Regions from separate parts of the Lutispora sp. genome, predicted to be linked through region 1. Evidence: riboswitches for the same ligand, from Rfam matches in the RefSeq annotation. Region 1 holds a riboswitch; the other holds the start of a gene.
The links. Region 1 has a riboswitch for thiamine pyrophosphate ahead of thiT (energy-coupled thiamine transporter ThiT). Riboswitches for the same ligand answer to the same signal wherever they lie in the genome.

Region 1 (12,155 bases):
CTGAGTATCCTCTGGCTATTCAGAGGCTGAAAATAGCCATCAGAGATGCGGAAGAAAGAGGATTATTGGGTAAGAATATTTTAGGTTCAGATTTTAGCTTTAAGATAAAGATTAAAGAAGGAGCAGGAGCCTTTGTCTGCGGTGAAGAAACAGCCCTTTTAGGCTCCATTGAAGGTAAGAGGGGTATGCCTAGAATGAGGCCTCCATTCCCTGCAGTAAAAGGTCTTTGGGATAAGCCTACAAATATCAACAATGTTGAAACCTATGCCAATGTGGCTTATATTATACTACACGGTGCTGCAGAATATGCAAAGTATGGTACAGAGAAGAGCAAAGGCACTAAGGTATTTGCTTTAGCAGGTAAAATTGCAAAGGGCGGCTTGGTAGAAGTTCCAATGGGAATGCAGCTAAAGGAAATCATATATGATATCGGTGGAGGAACATCATCAGGAAAGAAATTCAAGGCTGTTCAAATGGGTGGACCATCCGGCGGTTGTATACCTGCAGACCTTATCGATACAATTATAGACTATGATTCAGTAAATCAGACAGGTGCAATCATGGGTTCCGGCGGTATGGTAGTAATGGATGAGGACAACTGTATGGTTGATATAGCAAGGTTCTTCCTAACATTTACCCAGAAAGAATCCTGCGGAAAATGTACCTATTGCCGAATAGGGACAAAGAGAATGCTTGAGATACTAGAAAGAATCACAAAGGGAGAAGGCAAAGAGGGAGATATAGAGCTGCTTGAAGAGCTATGCGCAAATATAAAGAAGAATTCTCTCTGCGGTTTGGGACAAACTGCACCAAATCCGGTTCTGACTACTCTTAAATACTTCAGGCATGAATATGAAGCCCACATAAGAGATAAAAAGTGCCCTGCAAAACAGTGTAAGGCCTTGATAGAATATAAAATACTTGAAGACAAATGTATCGGTTGTACTGCTTGCAGCAGGGTTTGTCCGGTTAAAGCTATTTCTGGTGAGGTAAAGAAAGCCCACAAGATCGATAGCAGTATATGCACAAAATGCGGAGCCTGCAAGGCTACCTGCAAGTTTGATGCAATAATTGTTGAATAATTTGTAAAGGGATGAGGTAGAGAACTATGGGAAAAATTAACTTAACCATAAATGGAATAGCAGTTACTGCCAACCCTGGTCAGACTATATTGGATGTGGCAAGAGAAAATGATGTATTGATACCTACTCTTTGTCACGATGACAGATTGAAGCCCTTCGGCTCCTGCCTGCTTTGCAGGGTTGAGGTAGAAGGCGCCAGAGGAAATATGCTGGCCTGCGGAACCCAGGTTACAGAGGGAATGGTAGTAAGGACTGAGACTGAAGGTGTAAATGATGCCAGAAAAATGTGCCTGGAACTTCTTCTTTCTCAGCATTATGGAGATTGTACAGCTCCCTGCAGCATGACATGTCCTGCGGGTATAGATGTACAAGGTTATATAGCACACATTGCCAACGGACAATATCAAGAGGCGGTAAAGCTAATTAAGGAAAGAAACCCTCTACCAGTTGTATGCGGAAGGGTATGCACCAGACCTTGTGAAGACCAGTGCAGAAGAAATCTGGTTGATGAAAGGGTAGGAATAGATTATCTTAAGAGATTTGCTGCTGATTATGATCTAAACAGCGGAAACCACTATGTGCCCTACAAGAAGCCTTCAACAGGCAAGAAAGCAGCCGTTATTGGAGCAGGACCTGCCGGGCTTTCCTGTGCCTTCTATCTTGCAAAGGAAGGACATGATGTAACCATATTCGAAAGATGGCCAAAAGGCGGCGGAATGCTGAGATACGGTATCCCAGAATACAGAATGCCAAAGGCTACTTTGGATAAGGAAATAGACACTATAAAGGAATTAGGTGTTGAGATACAATATGAAAAAACCTTTGGAGTGGATGTAACCTATGAAAGCCTGAAGAAGGATGGATATGATGCCATATTCTTAGGTGTAGGTTCACAGGTTGGGCAGCCTATAGGTTGCGAGGGAGAAGCATGTCCTATGGGAGTATACTCCGGTGTGGACTTTTTGGGCAGAGTAGGCTTAGGCCACAATATTGATCTATCAGGCAAGCATGTAGTGGTTATTGGTGGCGGTAATACTGCCATAGATGCTTCAAGAACTGCCTTAAGGCTTGGAGCAGAAAAGGTTACAATTGCTTACAGAAGAACTAAGAAGGAAATGCCTGCCCATGAAATGGAAATAGAAGAAGCTGAATATGAAGGAGTGGAATTTGAATTCCTGATTGCTCCTAAGAAAATTGTTAGCGAAGCAGGAAAACCAATATATATTGAGTTCATAAGGATGGAACTGGGAGAGCCGGATGCATCAGGCAGAAGAAGACCTATAGAAATACCTGGCTCAGAATTCCAGATGCCTGCAGATTATGTAATAGGGGCTATAGGACAGACTCAGGACTTGAGCTTTATAAATGAAAACTTCAAGCTTGAAGTAAACAGAAATAGATTAGTTGTTGATGAGGATTTATTAACTACAAATATTGAAGGTGTATTTGCTGGCGGAGATGTGGTAACAGGTCCTCAGACTGCTATCAAAGCAATAGCTGCAGGAAGAAGAGCTGCTTATTCCATGGATCAATATCTAAGAGGCAAGAAGATTATCGAGAAGCTTCCTGAGTTGTATAACCATGTGAAAGCAGAAAAGCTTGAAGATATGGATAAAAAAGAATTCGAGCAATATGAAAAGAAAGAAAAAATGAAAATGCCAATGCTCAATAAGGAAGAAAGAAAGCACAATTTCAAAGAAGTTGAGCTGGGCTTTACTGAAGAGCAGGCGAAGGCAGAAGCACAGAGATGCTTGTCTTGTGGATGCAAGGATGTTAATGAATGCAAACTGAGAGAATTCGCTACAATATATGGAGCTAAACAGGACAGATTGGCAGGAGCAATCACAAAGCATCCTATAGATGAAAGCCATCCATTCATCAGCAGAGACAAAAATAAATGTATAATGTGCGGAAGATGTGTAAGAATATGCCTTGAAGTACAGGGAGCAGGAGCTTTGGGCTTTATTTCAAGAGGATATAATACTACAATTGAACCTTCCTTTGGCAAACCCTTTGGTGAAGACAGCAGATGCGAGTCCTGCGGTCAGTGCGTATCTACATGCCCTGTAGGAGCTTTGACAGAGAAGGTTGAGCTTCCAAAACCAGGACCTTTTGCAGAGAAAACTACAGAAACTATATGCAACCACTGCGGTACTGGCTGCACATTGAAACTTAATACAGCGGGAGATGTATTCGTAAGGGCTACTTCAGAAGCAGGATTGGGAGTAAACAACGGAAACTTGTGCGAAAAGGGAAGATTCCAAAACAGCTTTATCAATTCACCTGACAGGCTCTTAAAACCAATGGTAAGGAAAGATGATAAGCTGGTAGAAAGCACTTGGGAAGAAGCTTTAAAGATAGTGGCAGAGAATATGAAAGCAGAAACAGCAGTAGCCATTGTATCTGAGAAAGCTACCAATGAAGAAGCAGCGGAATTGATGAAACGCTTCAAAGAAGCATATAGCTTTGAGTTGAAGGATGCGGCTTATGGCTTACAGGAGGTTTTCGGCAAGGATTACAAGAATGCTACCTATGAAGATATAGATAATGCTGATCTAATCCTATGCCTAGGCTTTGATATAAAGGAAGAAAACCCTGTAGCGGCACTTAAGGTTAAAGCAGCATCTGAAAAGGGTGCTGTACTGGTAATGGTAAGCCAAGCATCATCTAAGCTTGACAAATTTGCTAAGATGGTTGTTAGAGTAGATGATAATAAGGTTAGAGAGTATACTGAAGCCTTGACAAAAGCAGTTAAAGACGAGAAATTAGCTGAAGTGGCTGCAACACTGGATGGCAAGCTTAAGGTTGAAGCCAACCCATTGATCATAATCGGCGGTGCTGCAGGCTATGCTGAAGCCAAGGCTGCTGCAGAACTTGCGAAAGCTTCAGGTCTAGGTGCACAGAACATACTGCTGATGCAGAATAAGCCTAACAGCTTAGGCTTGATCAATGAAGGCGTTAAAGCTTTCAAAGCAGATGAATGCAGCTTGAAGGATAAGGCAGTATTGATATATGGTGAAGATCCAATAGGAATTGAAAATGTAGAAGCTGAAAAATCCCTTAAAGAAACAGGCTTCCTTGCAGTATGTGATATGTTCCTCACTGAAACAGCAAAATTAGCTGATGTGGTCCTTCCATTGAACAGCTTTGCGGAAACAGAAGGCACATATACCAACAGCGAAGGAAGAGTCCAGAAGCTAAACAAAGCTCTGGAACCTAAGACTGGAAAAACTAATCTTGATGTGATAAAATCTCTATAGTATCAATCAGATAAGTTGCCGGCATCATGATGATGCCGGCATTTCTGCATTAGGAGGTTTTGATTATGTACATATCCTATATGGATTCTCCTGTAGGGAGAATATATTTGCAATCATCTGGGAAGGGCATAATGGCTTTAAACTTGAGAGAAGATAAAAAACCAGTATGCGAATGTGAAGAAAGAGAAGATGAGCATATAAGGCAAGCTAAAAAGGAACTTGAAGAGTATTTTGAAGGCAAACGCAGAACATTTACCGTTAAGCTGGACTTGCAGGGTAGCGAGTTTCAGAAGAAGGTATGGGGCGAGTTATTGAAAATACCCTACGGTGAGCTTCGTACCTATGCCCAGGTTGCAGAAGCTTTGGGAGGAAAACAATATAGCCGTGCTGTAGGAACAGCAAACAAGGCAAATCCTATCCCAATAATAGTGCCATGCCATAGGGTTATCAGAATGGGAAGAAGGATATCCAATTATTCTGCAGGGCTTGATGTGCAGAGAAAACTGTTTGAGATAGAAGGAATAGAATATGGGGATATAAAATACATAAGGAATAATTTCCCAACCTCCTTGACACTCATATAAATAAGTAGTATATTATACTTGAATTTAATAGATAATGTCCGCTAGGGGAGCTTGTGCTGAGAGGGTGGCTTAAGTCACTGACCCTTGGAACCTGTGTAGTTAATCCTAACGAAGGGAAGCGGTTTCGGTTAAATGATTTATCATAGCCGCAACGCTCGTTGCGGTTTTTTGTATTTAATCGTCTCCTCCGAGGACATATCAAAAAGGAGGTATTTTTATGAGTTATCTGACTCAAATGTTTGAGGAGTTTAAAGAGCTGAAAGGGACCACTATTCTCATACTAGTGGCTCTTCTTGGAGTTTCACTGCTTTTGGCTTACTCAGCTAGAAACAAAAAAACTAATACAAAAATTCTTGTATATGGCGGCCTTTGTATAGCAATGTCCTTTGTATTATCTTATATAAGGATTTATCATTGGCCTCAGGGAGGTTCTATAACCCCTGGAAGTATGCTGCCCATGTTCATATTTGCTTATATATTTGGGGCACGGGCTGGTATTGTTGCAGGTATAGCCTATGGATTTCTTCAGTTTATTCAAGACCCCTATGTGGTGCATTGGGCACAGGTTCTCCTTGATTATCCTATTGCCTTTGCTGCCATGGGCCTTGCAGGACTGAACAGAAAACATCTGCCTGTCAGTGTTGTAATAGGAGGTTTTGGGAGATTCTTTGCACATTTCATTTCCGGCTTTGTATTCTTTGGAATGTATGCACCGGAGGGCATGAACCCCATATGGTATTCATTTACTGTAAATTTCTTGCTGATTGGGGTCGAAACAGCAATCTGCTTGGTTATAGCATTGATACCCCAGTTTAAAGCTGCTATAGAGAAGCTTAGAAGAAACGCCATAGCATAAAAAACAAGTGGGATAAAATTTAGTCAAATTGGGCTAAAGGGTTGAAGTCCGTGGGTTAAAGGCTTCAGCCCTTATTTATACTCCTTAAAAATCATTGGCATTCCGAATATATTTGGTATAATGTTAATAATATTTATTATTGTTTAGTTCGGAGGTTAACATTATGAAAGAAAAGACAAAATATATATTATTGCTCATGTCTTTTGTATTAATTGCGATGGGAGTTTACAGAGGGGAAGTAAAGGAAGTGCTGCAGAAAGCAATAAATATCTGTTTGGAGTGTATAGGAATTGGCTAGGATAAAGAGGAGGATTGCCCAATTGGCATCCACCATTATTGGCAATGGCTATATGGAAGGCTTTGCAAAAGGAACTATATATAGGGGGAAGTTGAAATCAGTTTGTTTTCCAGGCCTTAATTGCTATTCCTGCCCCGGTGCCTATACTTCCTGCCCCATAGGTTCACTACAGTCTGTGGCAGCAGGGTTGAAGCATCAAGTATCACTATATGTAATAGGTTTTTTGATGCTTGTAGGCACAATTGGAGGAAGGCTGGTATGCGGATGGTTATGCCCCTTTGGATTCTTCCAGGAGCTTTTGTATAAGATTCCTTCCAAAAAGTTTAAAATGCCCAAAATACTAAATAAGGTTAAATACTTTTTCCTGGTAGTTTTTGTTTTGCTTTTACCTGCATTTTTTACCAATGAAGTAGGAATAGGCTTGCCCTATTTTTGCAAGTACATATGCCCCGCAGGCACTCTGGAGGCAGGCATACCCCTTACAATCAAGAATGCCGCTCTACGAGGTGCTATAGGCATCATGTATTACTGGAAGCTTATGCTCCTGACAGTAACAATAATATTTTCAATATTAATATCAAGACCCTTTTGCAGAGCAGTATGTCCTTTAGGTGCCATATATTCATTATTTAACTCTGTAAGCTTCTACAGGATGAGTGTTGATGGGACCAAATGTACAAAATGCAATGTGTGCAACAAAAACTGCCCTGTAGACATCAAAATATATGAGAACGCCAACAGCCCTGAGTGTGTAAGATGCGGCAAATGTGTAGACAGATGCCCTACAAAAGCAATAAAATCTGGATTTATCTCTGAAAAGAAAGGAAGATTAAACCATGAAAAAATTCTGGATGCTAGCTGTGGTGCTGATAATAGTCATTAGCATCTCAGCATGCGGAAATAAAACACCTGTAGAAGAACCACAACAAGAAGAAAAGCTCCAAGAAACCATAGAACCGGCTAAAGAGGATGTGGAGACTTCAAAGCCGGAACCCCAAGAAAGTCCTGGCAGCGATGAGAAAGAAAACCCTGATGAAAGCACTTCTTCGGAAGATGTAGCATACAGGATACCTGATTTTTCATCCCAGGATTTTGATGGCAACGAGATTACAAACGATTTTTTTGCTGATAATAAGCTGACAGTTGTAAATGTATGGACTACAACCTGACCATCCTGTATAACAGAAATTCCTGCGTTGCAGGAAATAGATAAAAAGTATTCCGATAAAGGTGTTAGAGTCTTAGCCATACTGGCAGATAATGAAGTTGATGCTGCTAAAAAGATATTGGAACAAACAGGTGGCAAGTATAAGAACATAATAACTACTGAGAGTTTAATAGAAGGTTTCTTGGATCAGATAATGTATGTTCCTACCACATTGATAGTCAACAGCAAAGGAGAGATGGTAGGGGAAATAATAGCAGGAGCACGCTCCACAGAGGAATTCTCAAAACTGATAGATGATGCATTGAAAGGCTTGTAATTATTACAAGCCTTTTTTGTTGACAAAATTATCTGTAGGCATATAATAAAATTAAATTATATAATAAAATAAATTTTAACGATAAAAACAAATATATTATTAAATTATTTTTGGAGGAGTTTATGGAAAAGGAAAAAGTTCTTACTTCATTGGAAGAAATAAAGGTATTTACTGATCCTTTCAGGATGAAGATACTTTTTGCATTGGACGAAGAACCTTTAACTGTTAAGCAGCTTGCAGACAGACTTGGAGAAGTTCCTTCCAAGGTGCATTATCATGTTAAGGAGTTAGAGAGAATAGGTGTTTTGGAAATAGTGGATAAAAAAGAAAAGGCAGGCATCGTTGAAAAATACTATTTTCCTACTGCGGAAAGATTTAGGGTGGAAAAGGTAGTTGCCAAAGAAGATGGTTGGAAAGATCAGATAGAGAACTTAAGGGAAACTATGTTTAAAAATGCATCAGAGGATTTTAAAAATTATTTGACCAAAAGGCATGATGATGACAAAGAAATATTGAATTATGGGATACTTAATCTGACCTATGAAGAGTTTGATGAGTTGAAGAAAAAGTTAGAAGAGTTAATAGAAAGGAGCAGCAAGAGAAAAAATACGAAAGCTTATACCTACATAATCGGAGTGTTTAAAAAATATGATTAAGATTTGGGGGTTAAGTGATGGATTTAAATGTGGTTACCACAGAAGAAAAAGGATATAAGGCGCTGCTGAAGTATAAAGATTTTATTAAAATATGGGTGGGAAATACAGTATCCAGGTTTGGTGATGCCATAGATAGTATAGCATTTCTTTGGATGGTATATGAGATGACAGGTTCTACATTGATGATGGGTACTGTTATGGCGGTTAATGCAGCACCGGCTGTATTGTTTGGTATGATGGCAGGAGTTTTAGTTGACAGGATGGATAAGAAAAAGGTTATGATTATAACAGACTTACTGCGAGGCTTTAGCACGGCTATGATGGCATTCCTTTATATGTGGGATATGATTAGTCTTTGGCATTTATATGTTTTCACATTTATAAATTCATCTTGTGAGGTTTTCTCGAGTCCTGCCAGGGCATCGGTTATGCAGGTTTTAGTCGATAAAAAACATTATCTTACTGCTAACTCCCTTCGGCAAGCTTCGTCATCGTTAGCAGAAATAGCAGGTACCGCCATTGCAGCTATAGTTATGGGATATTTAGGTATCGGAGTAGCAATATTGATAGATTCCGTAACATTCTTGATATCATCGTTTACGGCAATTATTGCAAAAATTAAAATTTCAAGTAGTAAGAACATACCTTTAAATATTAAGCAATTTTATTATGAATTTGTTGAAGGTTTAACTGTTATAAAGAGCAATGTGGTATTAATGGTATCTTTGACTATGGCATGTTTGGTAAATCTGGTGCTGGCTCCCTTTAATGTGCTTATGCCTGAGTACTCGGACAAAATACTGATGGCAGGAGAGAAAGGAATGAGCTTAATACTTATGTCATTTACTATTGGAATGGTAGCAGGATCCCTTATCATAGGACAGATTGGGCATAGATTTAAAAAGAGCACATTAGTGATAATAGGTTTTATAGGTTTAGGTGCAGGCATGATGTTATTCGGATTTATAAGCAATGTGCAGCTGGCTTGTGTTGCAGCAGTCGTTGGAGGGGCCTTTATACCTGTTATAAGTGGTGGAGCAACTACTCTAATGCAGGAATCAACTCCTGTAGATAAGATGGGTAGAGTATCTTCAACAGCTTCAACTTTATCTCTGTTAGGACTGCCTTTGGGTTATGCTGTATCAGGTATAATGTCATATGGTATAAATGTACTTACGACTTTTAAGTTTGTAGGGATTTTAATTATTCTTGTTGCAATTCCTCCGCTATTTATAAGAGAGTTCAGGAAGGATTAATGAGTAAGAGTCCATCATATTATAGTGTATTGTAGAAATCTTTGCTATAATTAGAATCGGAGGGATGCTGATGTATGAGAACATAAAAAAAGAAGTGATGATCGAAAAGCATTTTGGATGTTCTATAGGAGATATTTCAAAGAGCGTAATCATTAGTCCCGTATGGCCTTTGTCCGGTTTTACGGAGAGAGCTGAAAGCATAGTTAGAGAATTCAAAGGATGGTATAAGGGAGTCACCATGCTATATAAGGGGAATCCAGTAACTGTTATAAGCAGTGGTATAGGTGCACCCATGACTGGTGATTGTGTTATAGCCTTAGGATATTCTGAGTGTGAGAACATATTTTTCTCAGGCTCTGCAGGAGCAATAAGCAAAAAGTTGAATTTTGGCGATATTTTAGTATGCAGTGACGCAGTCATAGGCGAAGGTTTTTCCAGATACCACTCCAATGATATATACACAGATTGCTTCGGCAATATTGTATCCGGGAGCACTGATTTAGCTAATGTTATATTTCAAAAGGCCATGATAACAGCACATTCCCTAGGAGTATCGGTACATAGAGGTAGAATTTTTTCAATTGATTCCATACTAGGGGAAAATAAGAGAAGCTTTGATTTTATGATAAAAAAAGGTTGCGATGCAGTTGAAATGGAAGTATCGGCAGTGTTTACAGCTTCAAAGGCCATAGGTCGCAACGCAGCTGCCCTCATTACAATAAGCGATTTGCCCTTGAAGCAAAGGAGTCTTTTTGAAGGAATAGAAGAAGATGATGATAAACACTATAGGGATACAGCATTGATGCTGCCGGAAATACTGTTGGAGGCAGCAATAAGCATATAAGGAGGAAAAGCATTATGAATTTTATAAGATTTAAAAAAGATGATTTTGTAGCATACGGCTCCTGGGAAGGAAATAAAGTAAAAGTAATCAACGGGGATATTTTCGAAGATTATGAAGTAACAGATTCTTTTTATGATATTACAGAGATAGATTTTTTGACTCCTTGCGCACCTTCCAAAATAATTTGTGTAGGATTGAATTACAGATCCCATGCTCAGGAAATGAATATGACACTGCCTGAAGAGCCTGTATTATTTCTAAAGCCGCCTACATCCGCATTGGCTCATAGGGGAGAAATAATCAGGCCAGAAATATCAAAGCAGGTTGATTATGAAGCAGAGCTAGGTTTGGTAATTGGAAAAGCAGGGAAGGATATTAAACCTGAAGAGGCATATGATTATATACTAGGTGCAACCTGCTTTAATGATGTGACAGCCAGAGATCTGCAGAAAAAGGATGGACAATGGACTAGAGCAAAATCCTTTGATACCTTTGCTCCCTTTGGTCCAAGTATTGTCACAGATCTAAACTATGATAATCTTGATATTGAACTGCTATTGAACGGAGAAACCAAGCAAAAATCCAACACATCTGATTTTATATTCAATGTGGGTGAAATGGTGAGCTTTATAAGTCAAATAATGACATTATATCCGGGAGATATAATTGCTACAGGCACTCCTTCTGGCGTAGGCCCTCTTAATGAAGGAGATATAGTACAGGTGAGAATAGAAAATGTAGGGACACTAAAGAATTATGTTCGCTGATAATGAAGAAATTGTAAAAATATGATATAATTATGTTTAATTCATTCTTATTTGAGGGAGAGTATTATGATGAGTGCCTTGAGGTCAAATTATATTAAAACCTTTGCAGATGATATTTCCCATTTATACTATGTATTTTTTAAACGATACCCGGTTTTCAAACTTTTTATTTCCAAAATACTGTTTCATTCTTCAGGCAACTTCGGTTTATCCATTATTGAAGATAATAAAATTATAGGAAACTATACCATATATACTACCAATGAGGGAAACATAGTGAAAGAAGGGCTGGACAGCAAGGTAAGCGTGAGATTTAAAGTACAGAAATCTATCTTCGATGATGTACTGGCTAATAAAAGCCTATATGCTTCTAAGCCATACAAACTTCTCAAATTTGTACCCTCCCTTTTTTCTTCAGTTAAAATAACTAAGAAGTATCCGGAGGGTGATTACCTGAAGGGTAATAAAGTAATATTGAGGCAAGGTTGTGAGAAGGATTTATTCTATCTTCACAACTGGTACAATGACGAGGAACTTAACAAATTGGCAGGTTGGACTGAGGGCAAGCTTGGTACAACCCAATTAAGGATGAATCTTTTAAAAGGTTTTGGATATGATCCTATGAATCTAATTATAGAAACCATAGATGAAGGAAAACCTATAGGCACTATACAGTTGTATGATTTCAACGAAATGGACCAAAGCTGCAAGCTTGGCATACGAATTGGAGACAGGGATTATTGGGGAAAGGGCTATGGAAAAGACGCTATAAAAACATTATTGCGTTATGCTTTCTATGAGCTGGATATATTCAGAGTTTCATTAAAGCTTTATGAATACAATGAAAGAGCATCAAAGTGTTATTTGAAATGTGGATTCAAATATGAAGGAAGGACTAGAAAATCCGCCTTTATAGATGGAACCTTTTATGATGAAATCCTGATGGGAGCATTAAAAAGCGAATTTATCAGAGAGTTTGGGAAAGATTGAAGAAAACTCAGGGCCTATTAAGGACCTGAGTTTTTTATACCATTCATTTTCTCATGTCTATCATATCTTGTATCATGT
Region 2 (12,155 bases), on a different contig from region 1:
AAACACTGCACCACCAATGATTGGATCTTCACTGCAAAGAACAGGACCATCAAGATCAACCTTTGTGATTATCTGCTTTGCACAAGCCAAATGTACTGCTGCATTAACGCTTATCTTTGCCTCCAGCATGCAGCCAATCATGCATTCTATTCCGTAAATCTCAGCAGCTGAAGCGATTTGTAGTGCATTGGTAATGCCTCCACATTTCATAAGCTTTATGTTGATGAGATCTGCAGCTCTCATCTGCATGATTTTTAGAGCATCCAGCGGTGAAAATACACTTTCATCAGCCATTACTGGCACATATGAATTCTGAGTTACATATTTAAGGCCTTCGAAATCATGACCCTTTACAGGCTGTTCAACAAATTCAATGTCTAAACCCTTCTCCTGCATTTGATTCAAAATACGAACAGCCTGCTTTGGTGACCAGGCTTGATTCGCATCTATACGAATGAGAACATCCGGTGCAACTTCACGAACAGCAGACAGTCTTGCAACATCCAGTTCAGGATTACTTCCAACTTTGACTTTCAAGCAGTTATAACCGCGCTTAATAGCGCTTACAGCATCACGGGCCATCTCCTCAGGTGAATTAACACTGATAGTTATGTCGGTTTCTATACTCTTTCTGCTTCCACCTAGCATTTTATATACTGGGATATTGTATAGCTGACCATAAAGATCCCAAAGGGCCATATCTGCAGCTGCTTTTGCACTGGTATTTTTAACAATGCTTCCATTCATAGCCTTTATAATATTTTCAAAATCGTCTACATCTCGCCCTATAAGAACCTTTTTGATATGGTCATTTATTGCGCCTATTATAGCACCTGTAGTATCACCGGTTATTGCTCCCGTAGGAGGAGCCTCACCATATCCAACATGTCCCGTATCTGTGTGAATTTCAATGACAACATCTTCTACACTGTTTACCGAACGCAACGCTGTTTTAAACGGAACAATAAGTGGAACAGAAATCATCCCTAAACGAATATCAGTAATTTTCATTCTATTTCACCTCACATTTTTTTTGCATGCTCATACTTTTCAATTTTTATTTATCACCCTGCTTATACTTGACAACATAAAACCCAGCAAAAAGCCCTTGTTTCATGGCCTCTTACTGGGTTTTGTTTATTCCGATACAGGGAATACCTCTATCACATAAACAAAGCAGTTTAATAGTAAAAATACTGATTAATAATGCTATCCTTCATATTCCTACAAAATAATTATAATTTAATAATATTTGAGTGTCAATACTAAGTAGTGTAACAAGTTTGATTTTACAAAAACTTTGAACAATTCAAACACCAAAGATTGTTCCTGCAATTTATTATACTATCATTAAAAATCAACCTACTCATAAAAATCTAATAATAATCTACAAGTTTTTGTAGCATCCTATTTTTGTACTATATCTTTAACGGAGGTTAATCCTATGGAATTATCCCCAGAATTTTATCATATTCTTGTACGACCTAAATGGTTCTCAAATATGTTTTATAATGCCATGTTTAATGATTGCATAAACTTTAAAGGTAAAAAAGTCCTTGATTTTGGATGCGGTATTGGTTCCAGTTCATATTTGTTTAAACCATCAACTTATGTTGGAATTGACTGTGATAGTAAAAGAATAGAGTATGCTAAAAAGCTATATCCAAGTCACAAATTTATGGCAATTGAAGACCATATACTTCCATTGCCGCCAAATTCCATAGATCATGTTCTGATTTTATCGGTACTTCACCATATCCCTTCAGAATCATTATTCGGTTATCTTAAGGAATTTCGTAAAGTATTAAAGCCAGAGGGAAGCATAATAGTAGTAGAACCCTGCTTTTTTGAAAAAGCAAGGTTCCAAAACTGGTGTATGTCTAAACTTGATAAAGGAAGATATATCAGATGTGAAGAGGAATATTTAAACATATTTAAAAAATCTGATTATAATACAAAAGTTATCAAAAGGTATAATCAGCTATTATTTTATAACAAGATTATGTTCTTGGCATCTCCTAATTAACATAATTTATGTTACAATATACTCCTTATTCCTATTTGCACAATATCACACATTGCCATAATCCATTAGATAAGGAAAATCTCTCATTAAGGTAATAACCATTCTTTCGATTTCTCTTTTCCCTTCTTGCCCTTCACCTGGATTATAATCATAAACATATTCCTTCCCTGTCTCGTCCCTTATCTGGAATTTGTTATCCCCAATTCTGAGAATACCTGCATTCTTGGAATTACGAAATTCTTCCGCAGTCGGAAATAATGTGACCTTCTTAAAATATGGATATCCGCCTCTTGTACAGAAAGTATGGCAGTTGCCACATTCATAACATCTGTTTTCAATATGGACAATTTGGTACGCGGAACCAAAGGTCTCATCAAATAGCTTTATATTAGCTCTGTTGGGGCATACATCCACACAGATACCACAATTCTTCTCAAAACAATCATAGGTTGGCAACGTATCAGAGAGTATTTTATTATCCCCTTTATTTTTATATGCTGCATCATTTTTTGAAACCAATGCTAGCTCCTTCAAAGCCTCTACATCCAAACTGCCAAAGGAGAATTCCTCATCTTTTATTCTCGCCATTATATCTTTTGTATTTATAAAACCTCTGGGTTTAAGAAGTATAGTTGAAAATGTAACAGGGGCAACTCCTGTTTTTAGCACACTCGCTATGTTGTTTTTATCAATTCCCCCTGACATGGAGATATGAATATCGCCATTAAACCTCTCTGCAAACTTTTCTGCCACTCCCAGTGCAATAGGATACAATGGTTTTCCTGACAAGTACATGCTTTCCCCCGGCAATATATTCCTTGAATTGCATACAGGCAAAGTGTTGGTTAATTTAATTCCTACAGACACTCCATTTTCTTTTCCCATCTTCATCAATTCTGTTATAAGCTGGACAGCATTGTCAAATTTCAAATCGTTGTCAAAGTCTTCCTTTCTAATTACTACATCCTCATAACCCAGATTATCCAAAATACTTCGGACATTTTCATACCCCAACAAAGTAGGGTTTAGTTTAATAAATGTATTCAGTTTCTTCTCAGCAATGAGGTAAGTACCAATATCCAATGTTTCTTCAGGCTTGCTGCCGTGCATTGTTGATACGGTAACCATATTGGATATATTAGAAGTAATTTTATCTATATCATCATTTTTAAAATTTTTAAACTTTCCTATATTCTTCTTGAGCACATCAATACATTCTTTAAAAGCTTCGGTGTTTTTTGCATCTTTTATGTCATCAATAAAATCCGATATTTTTTTTGATTTTATTCCTTTTAAATCATAGCCTACGCTGATATTAAACATAAAGTCTTTACTGTCGGATATGCCCAGCTCTTTGGCAAATACCTGCAGCAGTACTGATGCCTTTATATATTCAGCTTTAGCATCTTCTACAGTTAATTCGGTTGACCATTCAACATTATAGCCTACATTTCTTGCCTCAATGCACGGCTTAATTACCATTTCCTGCATTTCCTTTCCATCTATAACCTGGACGGTTTTAAGCTCAAAAAACCTAGAACCTGTTAAATATGCGGCCAAAATATTCTGTGCTAGTTGGGTATGGGGTCCAGCGGCTGGGCCTATTGGCGTACTCAAATATTCATTGTTAAAAACCATTTCCATGCCTTTATTCTTTTGTCTGAAGAAGTATTTCTCTTCGATTTCATAGATTTTCTTCTTTGTATAATAATCCTCAAGACACACTTCCAACATTTTTTCAAAAGAAATGGTACCCATTGTATCGCTCATTTACATCACCTTTTCACTGTTAAAATTTGTATTTAAAAATCTTCGTATATATCTTCTATAGTTTCCAATAGTATAAAGTTAATTCATAGATATTATCAAAAGCCTATAGAAATATTGCTCTCCATATATGTGTTTTTGCGCCGCTTCATTCAATAATAGTTATAGTTCATTATAAGTATCCCTTACAAAAATCACCTTTTTCCCCTGTCAAATTAAAAAAGCATGTATTTCAAATTTGCTGAAATACATGCTTTTTCATTACCACATCCTTCCTGTTGCTGGAAGATAATTATATCCGTGGCTCCACATATAGGTATTGAAAGTTATCTCCCTCATTTGCATCAGACACCAATGAGCACTCATATCCATTGGTTTTTTACTCTCTGAACCGCCAGTGCTATTAGTTTTCGAATCAGTACTATTATTATCTATGTTACTGGTGACAGCCCCCAGCTCCTTTAGATTAACTCGAACCTTATCCTGTTCCTCCTCTGAACCGTTCTGAAGAATCGCTCTCAGACAAATCCATAACCCCGGGGATGTTGCTATGTCCTCTTTGTCGGTAGTGGAAAAGGATTCCCAAACTTCTATTACTTGTTGTTTAATTTCATTTACAGATTCTTGAGATATTTGCTCTGGCTTTGCCAGAGGATTTTGCTGAAGCATTCTTGAATAGGCGATCATCTCACTATATGCGGTCAGGGACATTTCTGTCAGTGGAGGGTTTCCATCAATTACTACTTTACCTCGGCTTTCTAATTGACCGTTGATTATCTTCACGGCCCGATCAGACTGATCCGTCTCAACAAGCCATTCTCTGATAGACTTTTCCATATCAGATCGGAGCTTTTCCAGATCTTTTTGCCCCAATTTCAAAATACTTTCCATAATAATCGGGTATAGGTCATATTGTTGAAGTTCCTCTTCCGACCTATAACGCCAACCGTCCTTAAGCTCGTCAAGAATCACATTTTCCTGACTTTGTGTAAAGGGAGCTCCAAGAGCAAACTCAAGGACAAACATAAACGCCTTTGAGTTATTTTCAATTTTCTCGGCTATCTTGATACTGTAGTCAATATTTGGGTCTTTTGAAGCAGAACCCGTTGATAGAGAGTTTATAAACCCTTCAAGTATATTCAAACCGCGAACCTGGTAATAATCAGATGTGGGAGCAAAGTAAGAAAACCATAAAGCTTCCTGAGCTGACTTGATAACCATTCCAAGACCGGAGTATTCTTTGCCATTGATATTATCAGACAGATGAAACATTACTTGAATGCTCGCAGTCTCAGGTTGGCTTTTCCAATTAAATGCACGGACATTGGGGTTTCCTTCCTTAAGCATGTCAATAAATCCGCTGGCCAAATCCTGTGGACTCTTATATGGATCAAAAGGAATCATTACCATCAATAATTGTTCATCCGTGGTTGAATTTTTTGCTTCCACTATTGAATTATTGGTACTAACACTCCAGCCGCTGGGGTAATGGAAGGAAAAGTTATTATCAATGTTGACATATTTGGACCATAGACTTCCTGAATCGGCGCTTACAACACCTAGAATCATAAAAGACGTTAAAACCAGCAAAACTAGAATCTTTTTCATTTTTCTCCACTCCTTTATTACTATGCATCATTTTCCCTCTAAGCTTCTCCCCCAGAGCTGATGCACTTGATTATTATATTCAGGTATAATAGCATTTTACTCTAATTCCATATTAAGTATATCATGCATAATTTCTTGAAATCAAGCAATTATTGGTATAAACTAAAGTAACACATAAGAGTTATAACTACTTATGTGTTACTTTTTAAAAAAATTATCTATTTGATCCTTAGTTTCAGGAGATAATGTATCCTTCAGATAATTAAAATCCAATCCTTGTTTTTCTTTATACTCCTGAATAGCTCTTTCATTAGCCCTTTCAATTTCAATTTTTAACTCTCGAGCGGATAGCAAGGAGCATCCTGCACCTCTTATAATAATCTGCTGCAAACCATCTGAGGTTGCAACGGTTATATTATACTTTTTCTGATTGTCATGGGCGAACTTTTCTATATATTGATCAGCGGTTTGAGCCTCTCTAGTGTATACCACACGTATATTGCCATAATCGATTACTTCCTCAACATGTCCCTGTACCCGGTAAGCGTCAAACACCACAATAACCCTACATTTTCTAATACTCTGATAGTTACTTAGAAAATCAAGCAATTTCATTTTGGCACCATCCATGGTGCTTTCAGCAAGCTCTTTTAGCTCAGGCCAGGCAAATATGATATTATAGCCATCTACAAGAAGGTATTCTTCTTTTTTTTCTATACACTCCTGTTTATAATCAGAGGATTTATAATAATTGTGGGAAACTGACCTCTGCTTTTGCCAAACAGATTTTTTCCCTTGATTTGCGTTATAGGTTCTATTGAGGATTTTGTCAATTTCCTCTGGACCAATCCACTTCTCCTCCTTATAGGAAGCCTGGCTTTGAGCCGTTTCTTCCAATAAGCTGTTATAGCTTTGAAAGCAGCTTTCAATATGCATATAATCTTTTACTTCATCCCAACTAACTAAAAAACTGGTGCCATTTGCGCAAAAAACAGAATCTATTGGGTTTTCCACATCTCTTGCAGGGTCATATCCTATCATTTCTATGACCTCTTCCGTATTATGACAAGGCTCATACCCCTTGAGATAGCAGAAGAGCCTGCCTTGTCCTTTTGTATAAGCCATCACTTCTTTTTGGTAGTTTCTCATGGTAGCAACAGGAGCTGTACCAGTAATAACTGCCATCTCATCGTCAATATGTGAAATCTGACATGTTCCGTGCATCTTATCAACGTCTGATATAGCCCTTCCTACCATTTTTTCAGGCACCTGAAGCTTAAAACCATAATAGGGTTCCAACAATATAGATTCTGCTTCCATTAAACCTTGGCGCACTGCCCTATAGGTAGCCTCTCTGAAATCACCACCCTGTGTATGTTTATTGTGAGCTTTGCCTGAAACTAATGTGATTTTCATATCTGTAATAACCGACCCTGTGAGAACCCCTTTATGAACCTTTTCTTCAAGATGGGATAGAATTAGTCTTTGCCAATTCTTACCTAGCACATCTTCGCTGCACTGAACATCAAACTGAAGTCCGCTTCCTCTCTCATCAGGCTCCATCAACAGGTGAACCTCGGCATAATGCCGCAAAGGTTCGAAGTGACCTACTCCTTCAACTGTATTTGCAATAGTCTCTTTATAAACAATCTTACCTGAGTCAAAGGATACATCAATATCAAATCGACTTTTTATAAGACTTTGTAAAACCTCTGTTTGCACCTCACCCATGATCTGCACCTGAATCTCTTGAAGCTGCTCATCCCATACAATATGGAGCTCCGGATCTTCCTCTTCCAAAAGGCGCAGCTTTGGTATCATTACTCTTGGGTCACAGCCCTCAGGAAGTATAATCTGATAGGATAATACAGGTTCCAAAACAGGCATATTTGAAGCTTTCTCTATCCCCAAACCTTGACCAGGTTTTGTCTGGCTTAGTCCTGTTACCGCACATACAGATCCTGCCTCAACCTCATTGACAGCCTCAAATTTCTGTCCTGAATAGACTCTAATCTGGGTTACTTTTTCTTCCCAAACTCCATTGCTTAAAACATCCCTTGTCCTAAGCATTCCGCCAGTAATTTTCATATAGGTAAGCCGGTTTCCTTGTTCATCCCTGCCTATTTTAAATACTCTGGCACCAAACTCTGATGGGTATGAAGGTATTTCCGAATATTTTACAACCCCCTGGATGAACTCTTCAACTCCCTCCAGCTTTAAAGCTGAACCGAAAAAGCATGGGAATACTTTACGAGCTTTGACAGCAGCCTTAATTTGTGAAACTTGGATATGTCCTGTCTCCAGGTAGGCTTCCATAAGGGACTCATCACACATAGCCAATTGGTCGTAGAAGTCTTCTTCATCATATTGTCCAAATTCAATACAACCGTCATCCAATTGTTTCTTTAGCTCACTTATTATTTTAGCTTTATCTGCTCCATCTTGGTCCATTTTATTAATAAATAAAAATACTGGAATCTTATATATGGAAAGCAAACGCCACAAGGTCATGGTATGACCCTGTATTCCATCCATTCCGCTTATTACTAAAATAGCGTAATCAAGGACCTGGAGGGTTCTCTCCATTTCTGTTGAAAAATCTACATGGCCTGGGGTATCCAATAAAGTTATTTGTGTACCATCAACTTCAAATACGGCTTGTTTGGAAAAAATAGTTATTCCCCTTGCCCTTTCCAACTCATAATTATCTAAATAGGTGTCTTTTTTGTCCACCCGTCCCAATTTTCGAATTTTACCTGTTAAATAAAGCAAACTCTCTGATAAAGTTGTCTTCCCAGCATCTACATGGGCTAATATTCCAATGACTAATTTCTTCATAAGTACTCAGTCCTTCGTGATATATCCATACATATATAATACCAATAAGAAAGGAATCTAACAAACCGTAAATATATTTTAGGGAAGAAAATATATCATCTTTCATAAATGCAACTCATAGTATTATATATGGAGGGATTTATATGAATTTTGATAAGTGCAAAGCCAATATTTCTATGAATAGATATAAACATACATTCAAATATGATAATACTGATGTGCTCACCTTAACTATCATATACCCAGTCATTAATATACCAGATAACCAGATTTCTGAAACAATCATAAATCAACAGATAAACATACAAATTTGTGACTATTATATGTATGCTTCCAACAAATTATATGATCTTGCCGTTGAAACCTACAAGAATTCCCTGGCCAATGATTTTCCATTCCACGGATTTGAAGCTTACATGGAATATACAATTACTTATAACGAAAATGGTTACTTAAGTCTTTATGTTGACAAATATGAGTATACAGGCGGTGCCCATGGCAATACCATAAGAAGTTCTGATACCTGGGAATTATGCACTGGTACACATATTCCACTTTATTGCTACTTCAAACCCGAAACAAATTACAAGGAGCTGCTTATAAAAGAAATTATTAGACAGGCAGATGAAAATATGAAATCAGATACACCTCCATATTTTGATGATTACAGAAAGCTGATTGTTGAGAATTTCAATCCAAATAGTTATTACCTTACTCCCGAAGGTATGGCCATTTATTATCAGCAATATGAAATAGCTCCCTATGCTACCGGCATAGTAGTATTTATTATCCCCTACAGTATAATTGGATGGTATCCGGAATGTTTATGTTGATTCTGCAATAAGTGCAAAGCCAGTCAGGACTAATAAGAGTTATGACTGGCTTTTTTTAATATCGTTGACAATCAAATATATATTATGTTAGTATTTAGGCAAAACTAAATACTCAGGGGAGCTTGTGTGCAGGCTGAGAGGAAGCGAATACAGCTTCGACCCTTATTACCTGATTTGGATAATGCCAACGTAGGGAAATTACTGGGATGACAATTTATGGGAAGTACCTATTAGGCACTTCCCATTTTTCGTATCTAAAAATTATCAAATTATTTACCAATTAAAATTTTATGTATGGAGGTTTTTATATGTTTGAAGGTATCCTGAAAAATGTTCATGAGAAAACACCTTTAGTCCACTGCATCACAAATTATGTCACAGTAAATGATGTGGCAAACACACTATTAGCCTGTGGTGGTTCTCCCATTATGGCCGACGATGAAAAAGATGCGGTAGAAATTACCTCTTTATGCAATGCTCTTGTCATCAATATTGGAACCTTAAATGAAAGAACAATTACAACAATGCTTAAGACAGGCAAAAAAGCAAATGAGCTTTCTCACCCTGTAGTCCTTGATCCAGTTGGTGCAGGTGCATCAAAGCTACGCACAGATACAACCTTTAAGCTTTTAGAAGAAGTTAAATTCTCTGTTATACGCGGCAACATTTCCGAAATAAAAACCGTTTCTAAAGGAAGGGGAACCACAAAGGGTGTGGATGCCGATATAAGCGATGCAGTAACAGAGAAAAATCTGGATGAAACAGTGTCTTTTGCCAAAGAATTAAGTGCAAGAACTAAAGCTATAATTGTTATTACCGGTGCTATTGATATTGTAGCAAATTCAAATAAGGCTTATCTTATAAGAAACGGACATCATATGATGTCAAAGGTAAGTGGTACCGGATGTATGCTCACAGCAATAATAGCCGCATATTGTGCCGCAAATCCAGACAACCATTTGGACGCTGCTGCAGCTGCAGTTTGTGTTATGGGGCTATGTGGAGAATTAGCTTATGACAAAGTAGTAAAAAATGATGCAGGTACATCTTCCTACCGAACCTATCTCATTGATGCAATAAGCAAGCTAGATGCTAAAACCTTAGAAGGAGGCATGAAAATTGAAATTAGATAAATCCTCCATGCTACTATATGCCGTTACAGAACGTTCATGGCTTAAGAATCGCTCTCTTAGCGATGCTGTTGAAGAAGCCCTCAAAGCAGGAATAACATTTTTGCAGCTGAGGGAAAAAGACCTTGACTATAATTCTTTTCTTCATATAGCAATAGAAATAAAGAAAATAACTGATAAATACAAAGTACCTTTTGTAATCAATGATAATGTAAAAGTTGCCATAGCCTGCGGAGCTGATGGAGTCCATGTTGGTCAAGAAGATATGGATGCAAAAGATGTAAGAAAAATGATAGGCCACGATAAAATCCTGGGTGTATCAGCCCAAACGGTAGAACAAGCTATTCATGCAGAGCAAAATGGTGCTGATTACATAGGTGTTGGCACCATATTTCCTACTCCAACCAAGCTTGATGCGGAAGCAGTGTCCTTTGAAATGCTCAAAGATATCTGTGAAGCGGTATCCATACCTGTAGTAGCTATTGGCGGCATTAATGAGAATAATGCCATGAAACTTGCAGGAAGCGGAATATCAGGTATTGCAGTAGTTTCGGCTATATTTGCTCAAGATAATATTACTGAAGCAGTAAAGAAATTGCATCAGATTTCATCCAGGTTGGTAAGCCATGAAAATTAAAGGAGCTATTTTTGATCTGGACGGCACTTTGCTGGACTCAATGTATTTCTGGGATGACTTAGGAGCAGAATATCTAAGGCAAAAAGGTATTGCTCCTCCAAGGAATATAAACGAAGTACTTAAAACATTAAGTCTTGAACAATCTATTAGCTATTTTAAAGAAGTATACTTTATAAGAGGTAGTGAAGATGAAATTAAAAAAGAGATTATCGGACTGATTGAAAATCAGTACAGATTCAAAGTGCCTTTAAAACCTTCTGTCATTCCTTTTCTCGATAAGCTTTACAATAATAATGTAAAAATGTGCATAGCCACCGCCACCGAATATAATCTTGCAATAGATGCGATGGAAAGGCTGAATATAGCGAAATATTTTAAATTCATCCTTACATGCTCCGAAGCAGGAATAGGAAAAGATAATCCTCAGTTTTTTCTTAAAGCTTTGGAGATGCTTAATACTTCCAAATACGAAACTATAGTATTTGAAGATTCACTTCATGCAATAAAAAGCGCCAAATCGGCAGGCTTTTTTGTAGCAGCAATGTATGATAAAAGCTCCGAGGAGGATAAGGAAGAAATAAAGTCTATGGCAGACATATATCTTAATTCTTTTGAAGATTGGGAGATGAAATTATGAAAAAAGTATTGACTATAGCAGGATCAGACTGCAGCGGCGGAGCAGGAATCCAAGCCGACATTAAAACCATAACCGCCCATAAAATGTACGCTATGAGCGCTATCACCGCATTAACAGCCCAGAATACCACTGGTGTTTACGGTGTATTGGAGGCAACACCTGAATTTGTCGCCAATCAACTTGACTGTATTTTTCAAGATATAAGACCTGATGCTGTAAAAATCGGAATGGTTTCAAATGTAGAGATTATAGAAGTTATAGCTATGAAGCTACGCGAATATAGTGCAGAAAATATTGTTGTGGATCCAGTTATGGTTTCCACAAGCGGCAGCAAGCTTCTCAACGATAATGCAAATGATGCATTAACAACTCTCCTTTTCCCTTTAGCTGCAGTAATTACACCCAATATTCCTGAAGCCCAATGTCTTTCAGGATTAACCATAAAGAATAAAGTGGACATGGAACGTGCAGCTGATATGATATCAGATATGACTAAAGGCAGCGTACTTATAAAAGGTGGACATCTGGATGAAAGCGCCGATGATTTGCTCAAAGCTGAAGGAAAGACATTCTGGTTTGAAAGCCCAAGGATTGAAAACCCAAATACCCACGGGACAGGTTGCACTCTATCATCTGCTATTGCATGCAACCTTGCCCTGGGTCTTAATATTATAGAAAG

Region 2: linked by a shared signal. The riboswitch ahead of thiM (hydroxyethylthiazole kinase) and the one ahead of thiT (energy-coupled thiamine transporter ThiT) in region 1 are both predicted to bind thiamine pyrophosphate.

Annotation. Positions count from the first base shown of each region.
Region 1 covers NZ_JAWLCK010000004.1:9,042-21,196, forward strand. The annotation lists gene nuoF (NADH-quinone oxidoreductase subunit NuoF) at 1-1,082, shown strand, start outside; gene ACESM9_RS01400 (NAD(P)-binding protein) at 1,109-4,342, shown strand; gene ACESM9_RS01405 (methylated-DNA--[protein]-cysteine S-methyltransferase) at 4,408-4,926, shown strand; TPP riboswitch at 4,960-5,060, shown strand; gene thiT (energy-coupled thiamine transporter ThiT) at 5,144-5,782, shown strand; gene ACESM9_RS01415 (CD1871A family CXXC motif-containing protein) at 5,946-6,080, shown strand; gene ACESM9_RS01420 (4Fe-4S binding protein) at 6,103-6,963, shown strand; gene ACESM9_RS01425 (lipoprotein) at 6,917-7,249, shown strand; gene ACESM9_RS01430 (TlpA family protein disulfide reductase) at 7,277-7,564, shown strand; gene ACESM9_RS01435 (helix-turn-helix domain-containing protein) at 7,687-8,220, shown strand; gene ACESM9_RS01440 (MFS transporter) at 8,238-9,476, shown strand; gene ACESM9_RS01445 (hypothetical protein) at 9,547-10,320, shown strand; gene ACESM9_RS01450 (fumarylacetoacetate hydrolase family protein) at 10,335-11,087, shown strand; gene ACESM9_RS01455 (GNAT family N-acetyltransferase) at 11,157-12,077, shown strand; gene ACESM9_RS01460 (hypothetical protein) at 12,121-12,155, opposite strand, start outside.
Region 2 covers NZ_JAWLCK010000031.1:436-12,590, reverse strand. The annotation lists gene ACESM9_RS06800 (dipeptide epimerase) at 1-1,011, opposite strand, end outside; gene ACESM9_RS06795 (class I SAM-dependent methyltransferase) at 1,445-2,026, shown strand; gene ACESM9_RS06790 (hypothetical protein) at 2,072-3,796, opposite strand; gene ACESM9_RS06785 (hypothetical protein) at 4,055-5,401, opposite strand; gene ACESM9_RS06780 (NYN domain-containing protein) at 5,600-8,239, opposite strand; gene ACESM9_RS06775 (DUF3298 and DUF4163 domain-containing protein) at 8,383-9,072, shown strand; TPP riboswitch at 9,177-9,285, shown strand; gene thiM (hydroxyethylthiazole kinase) at 9,381-10,205, shown strand; gene thiE (thiamine phosphate synthase) at 10,192-10,839, shown strand; gene ACESM9_RS06760 (HAD family hydrolase) at 10,829-11,476, shown strand; gene thiD (bifunctional hydroxymethylpyrimidine kinase/phosphomethylpyrimidine kinase) at 11,473-12,155, shown strand, end outside.